2 regions of the Brevibacillus sp. RS1.1 genome follow, and region 2 is predicted to be linked to the other one. Evidence: a T-box and tRNA genes for the amino acid it is inferred to sense, from the RefSeq annotation. Region 2 holds a T-box; the other holds one or more tRNA genes.
The links. A T-box is a leader RNA that pairs with one kind of tRNA and senses whether it is charged. The one in region 2 lies ahead of ileS (isoleucine--tRNA ligase), so its partner is inferred to be a tRNA-Ile.

Region 1 (8,545 bases), on a different contig from region 2:
AACCTCGTAGGATTGATCCTTGGCAAAGAATATCCGCATTAAGTGCCGTTTTCAACTTAATTGATCTTGTGTATCCAGGTGCATTCGATCCGCGCCACTGGATACACGTTATCAATTTAATTAATCAATCCGTTTTTCTCTTCCGATTCGATTGCCATTTCGTCTACATGGCCTGACAAGCATCCCAAGGTACAAAAATGATCGATAGATGGTTTCTTACTTACCAAAATCCATTCAGGCTTGTCCCCTACGATCTCTTCATCACAAAATGAGGTTGAACGTTTACACAGAATATTTTACAGACTCTAATTATCGGCGGCCGTATTTAGTAGACCACCGATAATATAATAGTTACATAACAACATATATTTTCAAAATAGCCACATAATGAATTAGATTATTCATTTTTTCGCAGATATTCAATTTTAACTGAATTAATATGGCTCTCTATATCATTATCTTGTTCATCAATCGCTTTTAATGACTCTTGAGTAACACTAAATTTTGCAAATAAGTCACCCTTAAAACTGTAATAATTAATCTCATAAATCTTTGAATTAAATACGTGCCACATTTGAATAAAGAAGAAGATATACTGGAAAATATATTCTTGCTGGAATATCTCTTTAATTGAAATTATTGTTTTTTCATTGCTAGTTTCTGTATTTAAAATCTCATAACCTTGTGAAAGAATAATTGAAATTAAGTCGAACAGTTCAACCTCCTTTCGAATGTACCTTCTTTTCTTAATCTTGCTTAATTCAAAAGAATTATCTATGTAAAAAATTGTATTTGCTGCTTTCAAAGCACGTCCAGTCTCAAATATTTGTTGTACAATTAGCTCAAGTTCTTCAATACTAAACCTGAATGTTTTACCATTCATAACTTCACAAACTATTTTATCTTCTTCAAGCCTATAGCTATGGTGATATGAGATATTCCTCCACTGGTTCAATGATATACCTTTTGGTTTTGGAAGAGTTATTTTAAATGTCTTTAAAATCTTGTTAGATAAAGATAATAATCTTCCTAGCTCTGTCATTTTCACACTCTGATAATCAACCAACTTACCGGAAATATTTTGTAGCTGGCAGTACAAAATCATTAAATAATACTTAATTACCCCCTCGACTATTACCCCTATTATGTTGAAGTATGCGTATACCAATTCATTTAATTCCATACTTTTATCGATGCTTTTAAATATGTTAAAGACATTCCAAACATCGGAATTTGCACGCTCACCATAATAATTCCAATAAACCATAATCTCCATGCACTTATTATTATTTGATAGTTTAGATTTTTTATATAACAGGAGTAATTGTTCAAAAAATTCCCGTTTACCTTCAACTTTGTCTAAGTATTCAAGTCCAATAGATTCTGACAGTAGGCATGTCAAAAGATTATTGTTGAGAGCATTTTTATTGTCAAAATAACCATTTAACTTTTCATATACAATTGCCTCTAATTCTTTTGTGCTTTTTACTTTACTGAATAGTTCCATAATGTTTGATTGGTCCAAAAATTCGATATATAACTCTTGAAATTTCTGCATTTTCCATCATACCTTTTCATGTTTATATTAAAATGGGCCAACTTTTCATCATAATTACAAGTAATGAAAAATTAGTCAACACTACGTCAACAAAAACAAAAAAGCACCCTGTATAAATTAACTCTGGGTGCCTGTCTCATCAAAAAAAGCCTTGATTATCAAGGCTTCGCAAGTGCTGTTATGGTGATCCGGACTGGGTTCGAACCAGCGACCCCCACCCTGTCAAGATGGTGCTCTCCCAACTGAGCTACCGGATCATGGGATATGTGTGTGATCGTTTAATGGTGGGCCCTGTAGGACTCGAACCTACGACCAATCGGTTATGAGCCGACCGCTCTGACCAACTGAGCTAAGGGCCCGAATCGTATCGGACGTCGATCACATTTATTACTATACAGCATCGTAAAATGGATTTCAAGAGGAAATGAATAATTTCTTGTAAAAATTTTCACTCGTACCAAAAGAACACTAAGAAACCCAGTGAAATCAGTCTTGTGTGCCCCTTGTAAAAAGCCATTCCCCACCGCTGCTGCCCACCTCCCCCTACAAAACAGGGAGATCACCTACCCGATGGCATCACTTCTTACATGACTGCATCAAGCATATGAGCTACACCAGTGGAGAATTGACTCTGCCAGACAAAAACGATCAATAAAGCTAACAACAACAAACAAGATAATTAGGTAACGATTGAAGCAAACACCCTCGTCCCAAACCTAACCTACCCCGCCTGCTCCGTCCCTTTCGCTTTCTCCTCGACACGCAGCTCGGCTTCCTATTGCTTCGACGCCTCATTTTGTGCCAACTCGGCCTCCTGCTCATCTCTCATCCGATGGGCCATGCGGCTAGACGCATTGGCTGCCACACTCGCCACGAGGTCGTCCAAAAACGTGTGAACACGTCCCTCTCCCGACTTTGTATCCAGCCTTTTAATCACCCCGACCTTGTGCTTATCCAAATGCCCAAAGGTGGTCACCGCGATACTTCCATATCCAAATACGGAGCCTAGCGCCAATGTTTCGTCACATCCGAATAGTCCTTCATCTGACGCAATGATGGATTGGAGCGGCTCGGACAAGAGGCCTTTCTCTGCTAACGTATCCAACTCAACGCCAACCAGGATGGCGTGCTGCATTTCCCTTTTTTCCAAGACCGCTTTCACGCTCTCGATGCACTGCGCCATTGTGAGATCTGGATGGTACGGCGACTGCATGAGATAGACGATCTCTGCGATATCATCCAACGTCACTCCGCGTTCTGCCAAACGTGCGAGAGCAGCGTTTCTGACTTCGATGCTGTGTACTTGCTTCTTCATATAAGAGACAACCCCTTCCACAAATCGAGTGAAGTCGTTTCCTACCATAGTATCACACACGAGCCAAATTGCGACAATCTTTCGCCCAATGCCGAACTCTACACCCAAACTATTGGGCATGCCCGCTCGCTCCTGTATAATAATGAACAGGAATATCCCAATAAGGAGGACAACGCAGTGGCCCTTGAGGAAATCATCTTGGAAAGCCGGCATTTGGGGACGCCGGAAAAGCTGATTGTCTACACACCCCAACGCTACTCGCCACTCTACTCGTATCCAGTCCTCTACGTACAGGATGGGGAAGATTACTTGGCGATGGGTAGAATGGCTTCTTTGCTGGATCAATTGAATGAGGACAAAGAATTGCCTGATATCATAGCTGTCTTTCTCCCTGTCGAGAAAAGCAAACGGAACGACCGTTATCATCCGGATGGTAAGGAGCACATGGCCTACCGACGCTTCCTCGCCGAAGAGGTCGTGAGCTATGTCGATACGCATTACTCCACACATCCTTTGGGAAACGCACGAACACTTCTTGGCGAATCTTTGGGCGGAGTTGTCTCTCTGTTCACTGCGCTTAACTATCCACATACGTTTGGACAAGTTGCCTGCCAGTCGATTGCCATGGACGCAAAGCTAAATCGTCTGGTAGCGGACGCTGACTTTTCCGTGCCACAAACCATTTATTTGGAAATCGGGACGGAGGAAACGGCAGTAAGCACGGGGCGTGGCACATTGAATCTTCTTGCGGCCAATGAGGAATTGCGCGAGATTTTGGGCACGAAAAAAGCCACCCTCATTTATGAAACGTTTGAGGGTGACCATACGTGGGGCCACTGGCAGCGCAATCTACCGCGTATGCTAAAGACGCTTTACGGGTAAACTTACCGTGGCTGTTCTTCTTGTGGACCTTCATCCTTGATCGTCGATACGAGAGCCTCTTCGAATTCTCCTTTTCGGATCGCAGTCAAGATCGTGAAGGTCAGCACAGACAGTAGAAGCAGGACGAGAAAAATGAATGTGATCATCATAGCCGTATGCATGCCATGCGGCACCTCCTTGCACTACACAGTCTTTCCTTTGGCGCAAGGAATATACGGACCCACGCTTAACATTACACAAATGAAGAATTTTCTGTTAAAATAATATCTTGTAGAGCATGATAGATAGTAAGGAGGAGTGGTTCTGATGATGTACAGTATCGTAATATTCCCATCTAGCAAGGTGCAAGAAGTAGCCAACTCTTACCGGAAACGTTATGATCCGGGCTATGCTTTGGTTCCTCCGTATATCCGTTTGAAGGAAGCCTTCGAGCTGGACGAAGCGAAGCTGCCTAAGCTGGTGAGCCATCTGGAGCAGGTTGCCTCCTCTACTGACAGTTTTTCGGCTCATTTCCATCGTGTATCTTCTTTCCACCCTACCACCAACGTGATCTATTTGGCTGTGCAAAACAAAGAACCATTTAACGAACTGCATCAAAAGATTGCCAATCAGTGTGTGAATGAAAAAGAAACCTACGCATACGTACCGCATCTGACCATCGGGCGTGACCTGTCCGACGATGAGCTGCGTGATGTAACTGGTCAACTAAGCATGGCAAAAATTGATCTAAACAGCGAAATTGATCGCTTCCACTTGGTTTATCAGCTCGAAGATGGCATCTGGAGCGTTTACCAGACTTTCCTTCTCAAAAAATAAACACCCTATCCTCAACCACCAACCCTCCCTGCGTCTCCATCGTAAGGAGGGATATTTTCTAAAAAAGGACGAATACGATGAACCTGCAAACCTACCAGATCCAAAGAGTCACCACGGAACAAGAATTGGCGGATGCCCTGTCGGTACGACGAATCGTTTTCATCGAGGAACAGGAAGTACCAGAAGAATTGGAAATCGATGAGCATGACACCCTTGATGGCGGGACGATTCATTTTGTGGCCTACCGCGATGGAAAGCCAGTGGGCGCAAGCCGTATCCGCACCTACGCACCTGGAGTGGGAAAAATCGAACGGGTGGCGGTTGCCAAAACAGAACGCGGTACCGGGCTGGGCCGCCAAATCATGCTTGAGATGGAAGATCTGTCCAAGCAACACGGGTATGACAGCCTGAAGCTGAATGCACAGACGCAAGCCCAACGGTTTTATGAAAAGCTCGGCTATGAACCTTTTGGCGACTTATTTGACGATGCAGGTATCGAGCATATTGCGATGGTCAAATCCATTCGCGCATAAGGGAAACTGCGTGCAGCTCCATTCCCTCTTTCAGAAAAACAACCTCGTTTTCGTTATGATCAGCATGCGAAACGAGGTTGTTTTTCATTTGCCCCAGAGAAAAGAATTATTTCACCAATGGTTTCCGGATTGCCTCAATGACGCGATCAAAAGAGTCAGCACCGTAGCCCTCTGCTACTTTCTGTGTGGCCAATGTTAGCAATGGCATCAACCACTCAACAGTGATTCCCTGTTCCTGGCTGGCATGGATGATGTGTTCAAGTCCTAGTTTGTTCGTATTCAAATTGGACACATCTGTCGTGAAGTTTCCTTCATCACGTGCCCGTGCGGCAACCGGATCTGTTAAGAGCGGGGCAATCAAGTGATTTACCCAGTTGGTTGCGTATGGAAGAAATTCTGTTCCTGTTATGTTTGCCGTACTTAATAGGGCATGTGCATGCATGGAGCCATACCAAGCCCCATACATCATGGTAAGCAGCGACAAATCATAGATCAACGGAACACCATAGTCTTCACCGAGATAGGCAGCGTTACCTCCCAGCAATTTCAATGTCGGTTCATATGCTTCAAATAGAGCCTTCGACCCACCGTAGAAAATGAGTGTTTCGGGCAGTCCAATCATTTGAGGGATAGCCATGATCGCTCCATCGAGATATTGCCCACCGTGCTCGCTTACCCACTTGGCTGTCTTGCGTGCATCCTCCGGTGTTCCTGTAGTGAGGTTGACGATGACACGCCCTGATAATTCATTTTCTAATGGCGCAAGCTGCTCTTGCATGACTTTGTAGGTTGATAAGCAAACAACGACCAAGTTGCTTGCCGCGATTGCCTCGCTCACACTGCCCGCCAGCACTGCTCCCTTCTCAACCAGACCTTTGGCTTTATCTGCTGAACGATTCCAGACAGTCGTTGGATGACCGCCTTTTAGAAAAGCATCCACGAGTGCTACTCCCATATGGCCAAGGCCAATAACAGTTACAGAGGCAGGAATTGATGCTGAATTCACAGGTCGACACTCCATTCGTTTTATTTTTCCAAGCGAGAAGATCCGGCGCTACATGCAAGGTCTACCGCTCTTGATTGCGATTCTAAAGCTTTACACTAGTGTGAATGTCAATACAAAAACCAACTCTTCTTGACACTTCACACCCAGTGGAATAACATGGAACCAGAAACATACGATATCGTATCTTTTGAGGTGAACCATGCAATACGTACGTGAAGATTGGATTCGGGCGGGGCTCGATATGTTGGCTGAAGCTGGCATTGACGCTGTTCGTGTGGAGCCTCTCGCCAGAAAACTGAAGATCAGCAAGGGGAGCTTTTATCATCACTTTCCGGATCGTCAAGCACTGTTAGACTCCATAATCGATTATTGGGAGGAGCATGCAACCGAGCGGATCATTCGAGCGCCACACTCGGACAGCATGTCGTTGGAACAGCTTTTGTCGAGCGTTTTTAGCAGCGAGCGAAAAACCGAAGCCGCTATCTACAATTGGGCGAAACAACATCCTGCCCTTTCCAAACGTCTCGTGGAAATCGAGCAACGCAGAATCGGCTTCGTAGCCTCCCTGTATGAGAAAAAAGGGCTGGCTCCCGCTGATGCAAAGGCACGCGCTCAACTCGCGTACCTCCTCTATATTGGCTGGCTCGTTCGCCGAGAGCTGGAAACGCCTTTTGATATGTCCGCACCCTTGCAACATTTTATGACTTGGATTTGATTCCCACTCCCCCTTTCTGCCTGACAGATTGTCTCGTGCAGGGGTTTTTTTACCCAAAACATACGAGTGCGTATCTTTCGTGAAGACCTTACAAATCAATAGGAGGCATTTCCATGACGCATGTTTTCCCCATCTCATCTGCTATCTTCTTGGTCATCGTGTCCTTGCTGCATTTTTATTGGGCCTTCGGAGGAAAATGGGGGACCGATTCCGTCATTCCCACAACAGCCGATCATGCACGCCGGACTTTTTCCCCTGGGAAAGGCGGAACGATCATCGTTGCCTGCTTGCTGGCTTGTGCTGGTTACATTTTGCTCGCCCAGAGCGGCTATCTATCGCCCGTACTCTCCCCTTCTTTGATTCAATGGGGATGCATGGTCTGTGCCGCTGTATTTGTCCTGCGCGCTGTGGGAGACTTCAACTACATTGGCTTTTTTAAAAAAGTAAAAAATACGAAGTTTGCCCGTCGAGATACGGCATTGTTTACCCCTCTTTGCTTGTGGTTAGGGATATCCTTTCTGCTAGCTTTGTTTTGAGCTCACCAAAGACCCTCTTCCCATAAAAGAGAAGAGGGTCGCTTCCATTATGTTTAGATGTATTACACTTTCCGCTTCTCCGCAATCGCCCGTAGCTGTTCAACAGCATCCATCCCTGCGGTATGAGAGCCAAGCATCGCATGAAACGGCTCCTCTCCACGCCATCCATGGAAATCAGAACCGCCGGTGACAACCATTCCGTATTGCGCTGTCCACTTGCTGTAGCGCATTTTTTGTACCTCATCATTGTCCGGGTGATTGACTTCAATCCCATCCAAACCGAATACAATCAACTCCTGGACCAACTCATCATCGTCATACAGACCCGGATGAGCCAGCACCGCCACTCCGCCAGCCTCTTTGATCAGCGTAATCGCTTCCTGCGGGGTAAGGCGTGGAGGATTGACATAAGCCGCTCCCCCTTTGCCCAAGTATTTATCGAAGGCCTCTGCAATCGTTGAAACGACACCCAGCTCCATCAGTTCTTCTGCAATATGCGGTCGCCCGATGTTTTTGTCCGTGCCCTGCTTGCGGCGGTATACCTTTTCCAAGGAAATGTCGATACCGAGCTCCTGCAGCCGTGTGATCAGCAGTTGGTTACGCTCATGCCTCGTCTCTCGCAGACGAAAGAGACGCTCTTCAAAAGCTGGGTCTTCATACGGGACAAAATAGCCGAGAACGTGAATATCCTGCCCCTTCCCTACGGAGCTCACTTCCACTCCCGGAATGATTTCCACGCCAAGTGCACGGGCAGCCTCCATTGCTTCTGGAATCCCTGCTACCGTGTCGTGATCCGTGATCGCCAGTGCAGCAAGTCCTGCCTCCTTCGCCAAGCGTACGTTTTCCGCCGGCTCGCAGGTACCGTCTGACGCTTTTGTATGGGTATGCAAATCTGCCATAAGTTCCATTCTCGTCCACTCCTTCTTTTCTTTATTCTACAAGTCTGAATTGGTATTGCCGCACATAGTATGAGACTAAGCTTCGATTCCCAATGGTTGAACCGAGGAGGATGTCCATGCGGTTAAAAAACAAGACCCTTACCGGTGTCGTTCAGCCACTCTCTTACGTTGACAAAATGCTGCGGCAGCAAGGCTTTCATCGTTCAGGCGGGGACAGTATGCCCACGTACGATGTCGTCATGTACGATTCCGCCAGCAGCAGCGCGTATTTTTTGCGCATCCCTA
Region 2 (8,545 bases):
TTTGTGCGCCAGCACATCCAGGGCAATCGCATGATGGAATTTCGGAGGAACTGCCAAATAGATGACGTCCAGCTCTACCTTTTTCAATAATTCCTTATAATTTGTGTACCAAGGCACATCGCCGGACTTTTGCGCGGCTTCCTGTGCTCTTTCCGCTGATACATCACTCACTGCAGCTACTCGAAATTTTTCGTGGGTACGGATCGCGTTCATCATGCGTTCGCCCATGACGCCTGCGCCAATTACCCCAACGTTCCATTTCACTTGGTCCATCTGCCTTTCCTCGCTTCCTGGTGAATGTTCGTCTTCGTGCCTCTACCCCTTTCTCCATTGATTTGAACATTCCTTCTGAAAAGCTCAGATTGTCAGTTGCTGCTGTCCTTCCTTTTTTACCCGATGTGCAAGCCTAAAGTTTTGTCTCCGATCGAAACGGTTTCCCTATCTGCTATTTTCGCAAAAGACACATCTGAAACGAGTACGCTCCCACGCAAAACATGATCAAAGCGCTCTAATGCTGCTCGTAGCTCATCGTCCACATCCAAGGTGAGCTGGACACGTTTATCGATGGGCAAATCCAGCTTTTTGCGTGCATCCTGAATGACGCGTATGACCTCACGAACCAAGCCTTCTTGCTCAAGCTCTTTTGTAAGTGTCGTGTTCAAGGCCACGTGAAGCTGATAGCCGGATGCAGAAGCGAAGCCTTGCTTCCCTTGCTTTTCCACAAGCAGCTCATCTAGCGTAAGCCGCACACTCTCGCCTGCGACCTCCACATCCAAGTAGCCATTGTCCACTGCCTTCTGTGCATCGGCTGCTTCCAATTCTTTTAAATACCCTTGGATTGGCCCAACGAGCTGGCCATATTTTTTCCCGGCTACCTTCAGGTTGAGCTTGAAATGATACGTCACAAAGCTGCTGTCGCTTTGCTCTACCCGAATGTTTTTGACATTGATCTCGTCTTCGATGATGCTAGCAAATCGCTCGAGGTTAAATGGCTGCTCCGTCGTTACGATCAGCTCGGACAGAGGCTGTCTGGTCTTGAGTCCGGTTTCGTTGCGGACATTTCGCGCCAGCTCCACGATGTTTCGAGCCGTTTCCATGTCCCGCTCAAGGGTTTCGTCGATTGATTCTGTGTTCACCTTCGGATAATCAGTCAAATGAACGCTGCCTTCTCCCCCCAGATTGCCATACAAATCTTCTGCGATCAGCGGCGCGTATGGTGCGATCATCTTCGCCAGCGTCAGCAACACTTCTCGCAGGGTCTGGTAAGCAGATACTTTGTCAGGCGTCATCCCGCTGCTCCAGAAACGATCCCGCGAACAACGGATGTACCAGTTACTCAACTCGTCGATGAACGTTTCGATATGCCCCGCCGGATTCATGAAATCGTAGGTTTCCAGACCTTTTACCACCTGCTGCAAGGTGGTATTCAAGCGGGAAAGTATCCAACGATCCAACTCGTTCACAGGTGGTTGCGCTGGATGCTCTTCTGACTTGAATGCATCGATCAATGCGTATAACGAATAAAAATCATGCGTGCTATGGATCTTATCGATCACTTTGTACTTCGCCTCGGCGACGATCCGCTTGGAGAAGCGCTTACTGCTCCATGGCGCACTGTCAGACAAAAGCGCCCACCGGAACGCATCTGCACCGAACTCCTCGATTACCTCCCACGGATCGATCCCGTTTCCTTTGCTTTTAGACATCTTCTGACCGTGTTCATCCAAAACGTGACCAGTAGAGATGACCGCCTTGTAGGGTGCTTTTCCGTTATACAGGGTAGAGACTGCCAACAAGCTGAAGAACCAGCCCCGCGTCTGATCGATTCCTTCCGAAATGATGTCGGCTGGGTACTGCTCCTCGAACACCTTTTCGTCTCCGAATGGATGATGGTATTGAGCAAACGGCATCGAACCACTGTCGAACCACACATCGATGACCTCAGGTGTCCGCTCCATCGTACCGCCGCAAGAGCAGCGTAGCTTCACCTCATCTACAAACGGCTTGTGCAGCTCCAGCTTCTCATCGATTGGTGCCACAGATTTCTCACGCAACTCTTTTACACTGCCTGGTGCATATTCACTGCCACAATCCTGACAAAGCCATAAATTGAGCGGCGTTCCCCAATACCGATTTCGGCTAATATTCCAGTCTACAAGCTCTTCGAGGAATTTCCCGAAGCGCCCTTCGCGCAAGTGGCCCGGATACCAGGCGATCTTGCTATTGTTTTCGATCAGCTGATCCTTGATGGCTGTCGTTTTGATGAACCAGCTCTCCATCGCGTAGTAGAGCAGTGGTGATTTGCAGCGCCAGCAGAACGGATAGCTATGCTCGTAGCGTTCCTTGGAAAACAGCAGACCGCGATGTGACAAATCTTTGACGATATCGACGTCGCAATCCTTCACGAACCGACCTGCGAAATCTGAGATTTGATCAGTATAGCGACCAGCCAAATTCACGACATTCACGAAATCAAGTCCATGCTGACGGGTCGTGCGATAGTCATCCTCCCCATGCGCTGGCGCAGTATGCACGATACCCGTTCCGCTCGTATCACTGACATAGTCCGCATCGACGACGATATGCCCATGGTTTACCTTGATATAGCCAAAAGGCGGCTCATACGGGGTACCAACCAATTCTGCGCCTTTGTGCGTGGTCAAAACCTCGTAGTCTTCCTTGAAGACTTTCTCCGCGAGATTTTTTGCTACGACGTACACTTCATCCTTGTGCTTGACCCTTACGTAATCGAGGTCTTTGTTGACAGCCAAAGCCACGTTGGCAGGAAGTGTCCATGGCGTCGTCGTCCACGCGAGGAAGTAGTCATCGCTTGTCTTGCTTTTGAATTTGACCGTCGCACTCAAGTCCTTCACGTCTTCATAGCCCTGCGCCACTTCATGGGAGCTGAGTGTCGTCTGGCAATCCGGGCAATACGGACTGACACGATGCCCTTTGTACAGCAGCTCTTTTTTATGAATGTCAGAAAGAATGTGCCAGACGCTTTCGATGTAATCGTTGGTCAGCGTCACATATGGATGCTCCATATCCGTCCAATAGGCGATGCCTTCCGTCAGCTCACGCCATTGCTTTTCGTACTCGAATACGCTGTTTTTGCACTCTTCGACGAACTTGGCCACCCCGTAGTTTTCGATCTCCTGCTTGCCGGAAATGCCAAGTCGCTTTTCCACCCCAAGCTCTACCGGAAGACCATGTGTATCCCAGCCTGCTTTGCGGACGACACGGTAGCCGGACATCGTTTTGTAGCGCCCGATAAAATCCTTGATGACCCGTCCGAGCACGTGACCGATATGCGGCTGTCCGTTGGCGGTCGGAGGACCTTCATAAAAGACGAAGTTTGGCATTCCCAGCCGATTGTCCATCGACTTGCGGAATGTATCGTCTTTCCTCCACTGATCCAAAACGCGTAACTCTCGTGCCCTTGCTTTTTCTTTTACGTCTACTTTCCTCATCATGTACACTCCTTCTTCTGTAGTTTGCGTAGAAGTGTAGGTTCATAGAACGCAAAAAAATCCCGCCCCCTAAGGGACGAGATTTGATCTCGCGATACCACCCTTGTTCCGAAATCTTCATGCAAGCATGTCATTTCGGCACCTCTACTACGTACCATCATACGCGTCCCTTGTAACGGTGGGATTCCGGGTCAGCTTACTCCAAATGCTTCAGCTTTCCTTCTCGGAGAGGATTTTCGGCTAAGTCTTGAACGTTGGCTTTCAGCACATGGCCAACTCTCTGGGGAACAAGGGGATTAGCTTACTCTTTCTCGTCAATGAATTTGTTGGTGTTTTTTTGTTACTTTCCTTTTTACATGGTTTTCTAAAAACTGTCAAGGGTTAGGCCACGACGCGCTTCACGCTGCGACGGCTTTCCACCTGCGACAATAATAAGCTAAGTACCAGGATAATCGCGCCGAACAAATACGGTGCGTTCAAATGCACCCCGTACAACGTACCTGCCACTGCTGGGCCAAAAATATTCCCCAGACTCATATACGCATTATTCATCCCCGCTACGAAGCCTTGTTCATCCCCCGCACGCTTGGAGATCAGCGTGTTGATTGCTGGACGCATAATCGATGTCAGGGTAAAGAAGAGAACCGTCATAATCAACATATACCAGAAGTTACCCGACAATAGCATCATCACCATCGAAACAGCAGACAAGAAGAACGTCACGTTAATGAGCTTTTTCTCGCCAAAACGAGTAATGAGCTTGCCGATCAGCGCTGCCTGCACAATCGTACCGGCAAGTGCTCCCACTGTGATAATGATGGAAATATCACGTGGAGTATAAGCGAACTTTGCATCGACGAACAGCGGGAAAATAACTTCGAAGTTCGCCAAGCCAAACGTCATCGTAAAGACCAGTACCAGCATGATGAAGTACGACGATTGGAACGACTTGCCGAGTTGTAAGAAGATGTTTTCCTGTTTGTCTTTGGCGTTTCGTGACGCGAGCTGCTTCTCTTTCGGAAGAGATTCTGACAAGAAGAAGATGGAACCGAGTGTAGCTACCGCACCAACTGCCGCGGAAATGTAGAACGGCATACGCAAGCCAAGCTCTGCCAAAAATCCGCCAATACCAGGTCCGATAACAAATCCGAGAGACATGGCGGCTCCGAGCATCCCCAGTCCTTTTCCGCGTTTATCCTCGGTCGTAATGTCCGCTACATACGCCAGCATGGACGGAATCATCGCTGCTGCCCCGATCCCGCCGATCAGACGAGAAAGGTAGAGCACCCATGTCTGTTCAGCCAAGGCAAAAACCAGGTTGGAGATCGTAAACAGGACGAGTCCCATTACAATCATGATTTTACGACCGTACTTATCTGACCATTCCCCCGCAATCGGAGAAAAAAGAAATTGAGTCACACCAAAAGCCGCCACCAGGTATCCAGCCGTCTCCCCACCCGCGCCGAACTCTTTAAGAAACTCGGGCAAAATCGGAATAATCAAGCCAATTCCCAGCATGGCAATAAACATGTTAATCATCAGGAAGAGAATCGGTCGCTCGCTATTCTCTTGTGCATTCATATTCATTTATCCAGTCCTATCCTTGTAGATTTTTCTCTTTAGCCTTGCAGCTTCGCTTTCACACTCTCAATCACCGTGCGCCAAATGGCCGGGTCTGTTGAAATCTGTTGCTTAAAGTTGCGGTACAGCTCCTTTTGCTTTTCCTCAAAATCAGGAGCGTCAGCAGCCGGCAATCCAGCACGGGCAGTCGTAATCATTTCCTGCACTTCTGGAGAACGAGGTCCCCAAACTCTCGCCTCGTAGCCATCCTGGTCGAGGAAAATAAAGATCGGAATCGCACGTGCTGTGCCATTGGTCAAGTACTGATCCATCAGCTCGAGATTTTCGTCACGGATGAGAAAGCGCAATTCGATGTTGCTTTCCTCGGCAATTCGCTGAATGACAGGAACACATAAGGAAGCATCCCCACACCAGTCTGCGGTCAGCACGACCCCTTTCCAATTGCGCTGGGAGAGATCCTTCCAGACAGCCAGATCCTCGTCAGTAAATGTGAGCTGATCGTACACGCGGGTCAGCTCTTCTTTATTGACGTTCATGCTTTCTGTGTACGCCGTAAAGCTCATTCCTTTTTCAAACCAACTGTTATGATTCACGACAGACATATTCCGTACTCCTCCTGTATAGTGAAAAATTATTGCTCCCAAATAGCAGAAGTTCCCAAGCGATTGCGAATGGAAGAGCTTCTTGTTTTGCGGGCTTCTTTCCCTGCCTGTTTCATGGTGCTTGCCTTGGCAGTCAGGTCCATAAACCACTCTCTATCTTTGGTTGCGAGGGCGAGGTCGATCAAATCATGCATATGCTCTTCATCATCAAAAGAGCCTACCGGAATGCGATCCATCCACTGTCTCGGAATCACCACCAGCTTGCCGATCGTCTCTTCGTTGTCGCATTGAACCACATATACTTTTGCGGTACCTCGCAATGAATCATCTGTTTCGACGAAGCCTTGAACTAACTCGCCGAATTTGGTTTTGCCCAATACCCATTCTCCGACTTCCAATAACTCATCTCGATTCATTCTGGTGCACCTCCCAATTGTAACGGAAATCATTACAGTTTCCATGTTAAAAATTTGTAAGGTTACTGTTGCGAACTCTCCTGACATCCATGACGGACTTTATCTAATACGGTTTGGATCGTGATTTGTTCCAAATATTTTGTAAAGTACATCTCTGCTTCGGTAAAAATCTGATCCATAACTCCGTGCATATTCGCAGAAACCTGACACGCTTCTTGCGGATCTCCCGAACACCAGTGCGGCTTCAGCGTACCATTCGAGATCGAACGATATATCTCGGCCAAGGTGACCTCATTCGGGTCGCACGCGAGTATATAACCGCCGCCAATTCCCTCTTTTGTCTTCACAAATCCGTTCTTACGCAGAATGCTCATGATTTTGCGAATTCTGGCTGGATTCGTACATACATTTTTTGCGATGAGCTCACTGCTTGCCATATGCTCTGGGATATGAGCCAACAAAGCCAAGCTGTGAACAGCAATGGTAAATTCACTATTCACGTCACAGACGGCCTCCTTGCGAAGAGTACTGTAATAATAATTCGTACAGTTACGAATGTCAACAATTGTGTGGGGGCAAACTTTTTTAAAAACCGAGAGGTTTTTCATCTGCGCTGATCGGGGGAAGCGAAGGCACATGTTTTCCAGTCGCCTTTTTCCTCACTACGTTCGGGCGGTCTCCTTCCAAACATGTACCTTCGCTTTGCGGGCAACAGTTGCTTCTGCGGGGCTATTTTTAAAAAAGATTTTTAATAAAAAGGATTTCATCGCGGATTGGGATGCCATTGTCTGCGATAAGGGGGATTTCTGGTTTGATTTGCCGGGCCTTGTCCACAGCATGGATGTACAGCTCGTGAAACTGATAGCCTCTTTTTTGGTAAAAGCCCATGGCGTGCAGGTTATCGTTGGTGGTGACGAGCTTCATCCGGTGGCAGCCTTTTTCTTTGGCGGTCTGCTCTACTTGATTGAGAAGGGCGGTCCCGATTCCTTTGTTTTCGATCACACTGTCCAAGGAAATGATTTCACATTCCTGATCTTCGAGCACATATGAAATAAATCCGTTGATTGCACCCTCTTCACCCATTATTGCGTAGCCGTCCAGCGCATCGCATTGGAAAACGCCACTGGAGATGACCATTTGCGGACTTCCCCAATGTTTGATAAAAAATTCAGTGATGACGTTTTTGTCCAGTTCACTTGTTGAAATCATCTGCATAACATTCACCTCTCCAAAATGATAGAGAATAAGCCCTCGCTTTTGAGTCAGCAAGGGCTCCACATCGTTACGAACGCACATCCAGCAGTACTTTTCCCGTACTCGCCCTACTCTCTACCAACGCATGGGCACTTGCTGCTTCTTCCAATGCAAAATGCTTGCCGATCTTGATGTCCAGCTGTCCATTCGCCAAATAGTCCAAAACTTGCTTGGCAGTATCCTGTAAAAAGTGTGGACGCAGCTTGCGTGTCGTACCAAAGCTAAAGCCTAATACAGAGCGGCAGCTTGCGTGCAAATCGATTGTCTTGATCTGACCGATTTCACCGCTGGCATTGCCAAAATGGACGAGTCGGCCGTACCAAGCGAGGCACTCGAGACTACGCTCGCTCACCGTTCCAGAAATCGAGTCCAAAATCACATCGGCTCCCGCACCATCCGTCAGCGCGCGTACACTCTCCACAAAATCTTCGCGATCATTGCAAATCACATGGTCGGCACCAACTGACAAGGCAATTTCCGCCTTTGCTTCATTACCGACTGTGCCGATGACACGACCTGCTCCGAGCAGCTTGGCTAATTGAATCGCCGTCGTCCCAATTCCGCCTGCCGCAGCGTGTATCAGTACGGTTTCCCCTTTGGCAATGCGGGCAACCTTCGCCAGTAGCTGATACGAAGTAAATGACACGACTGGGCAAGCGGCTGCTGTTTCCGTGCTGATTTGATCTGGCAGTGCAAAAGTCAAACACTCTTCCGCCACGATATACTCGGCGTATGATCCGTTGGCCGGAAACGCAATGACTCGTTGTCCCACCTTCAGGCTTTGCACCTCTGCCCCCACCTGTTCGATCACGCCAGTCGCATCGAGTCCCGGGATAAACGGCAGCTTGGCAGCTCCCTTTTTTCCATACCTGGATTTGATATCGGCAAAATTGACACTGGTCATCTCGACGCGGATCAGGACTTGTGTAGATGACATGGTCGGCATCTCGACTTCCGCATATTTCATCGTCTCCGGCCCGCCTAATTCCGTTACCAGGATCGCTTTCATGAGAACCCTCCAGACAAGAGTAAAATGGAATGTTAGTTTTGCAGAATGGTCATGATCGCAGCTTTTTTCGCTGCGAACTCCTCGTCGGAAAGCACAGGGGTGAACGCAGCTCGCGGAATATCCACCAATAGATCATGCCAAGATTTGCAGCCCTGATAAGCGGCGTCCATCGGAATTTCTACCGGCTGCTCTAATCGATACATCCGCACGAAC

Region 1: it has a tRNA-Ile gene. The T-box ahead of ileS (isoleucine--tRNA ligase) is inferred to sense a tRNA for this amino acid. The anticodon was not compared.

The regions. Positions count from the first base shown of each region.
Region 1 covers NZ_JABSVA010000001.1:1,093,147-1,101,691, forward strand. Annotated here, with positions in the region: gene HP570_RS04855 (hypothetical protein) at 398-1,558, opposite strand; tRNA gene HP570_RS04860 (tRNA-Val) at 1,740-1,815, opposite strand; tRNA gene HP570_RS04865 (tRNA-Ile) at 1,841-1,917, opposite strand; gene HP570_RS04870 (phosphatidylglycerophosphatase A family protein) at 2,334-2,873, opposite strand; gene HP570_RS04875 (alpha/beta hydrolase) at 3,051-3,755, shown strand; gene HP570_RS04880 (hypothetical protein) at 3,758-3,916, opposite strand; gene HP570_RS04885 (YjcG family protein) at 4,062-4,571, shown strand; gene HP570_RS04890 (GNAT family N-acetyltransferase) at 4,649-5,104, shown strand; gene HP570_RS04895 (NAD(P)-dependent oxidoreductase) at 5,211-6,110, opposite strand; gene HP570_RS04900 (TetR/AcrR family transcriptional regulator) at 6,310-6,825, shown strand; gene HP570_RS04905 (DUF3995 domain-containing protein) at 6,939-7,361, shown strand; gene HP570_RS04910 (PHP domain-containing protein) at 7,424-8,269, opposite strand; gene HP570_RS04915 (hypothetical protein) at 8,377-8,545, shown strand, end outside.
Region 2 covers NZ_JABSVA010000002.1:572,878-581,422, forward strand. Annotated here, with positions in the region: gene HP570_RS08250 (Gfo/Idh/MocA family protein) at 1-273, opposite strand, end outside; gene ileS (isoleucine--tRNA ligase) at 390-3,470, opposite strand; T-box leader at 3,540-3,797, opposite strand; gene HP570_RS08260 (MFS transporter) at 3,852-5,057, opposite strand; gene HP570_RS08265 (thioredoxin family protein) at 5,090-5,653, opposite strand; gene HP570_RS08270 (IDEAL domain-containing protein) at 5,683-6,069, opposite strand; gene HP570_RS08275 (RrF2 family transcriptional regulator) at 6,132-6,569, opposite strand; gene HP570_RS08280 (GNAT family N-acetyltransferase) at 6,805-7,284, opposite strand; gene HP570_RS08285 (quinone oxidoreductase family protein) at 7,352-8,332, opposite strand; gene HP570_RS08290 (DUF1802 family protein) at 8,365-8,545, opposite strand, start outside.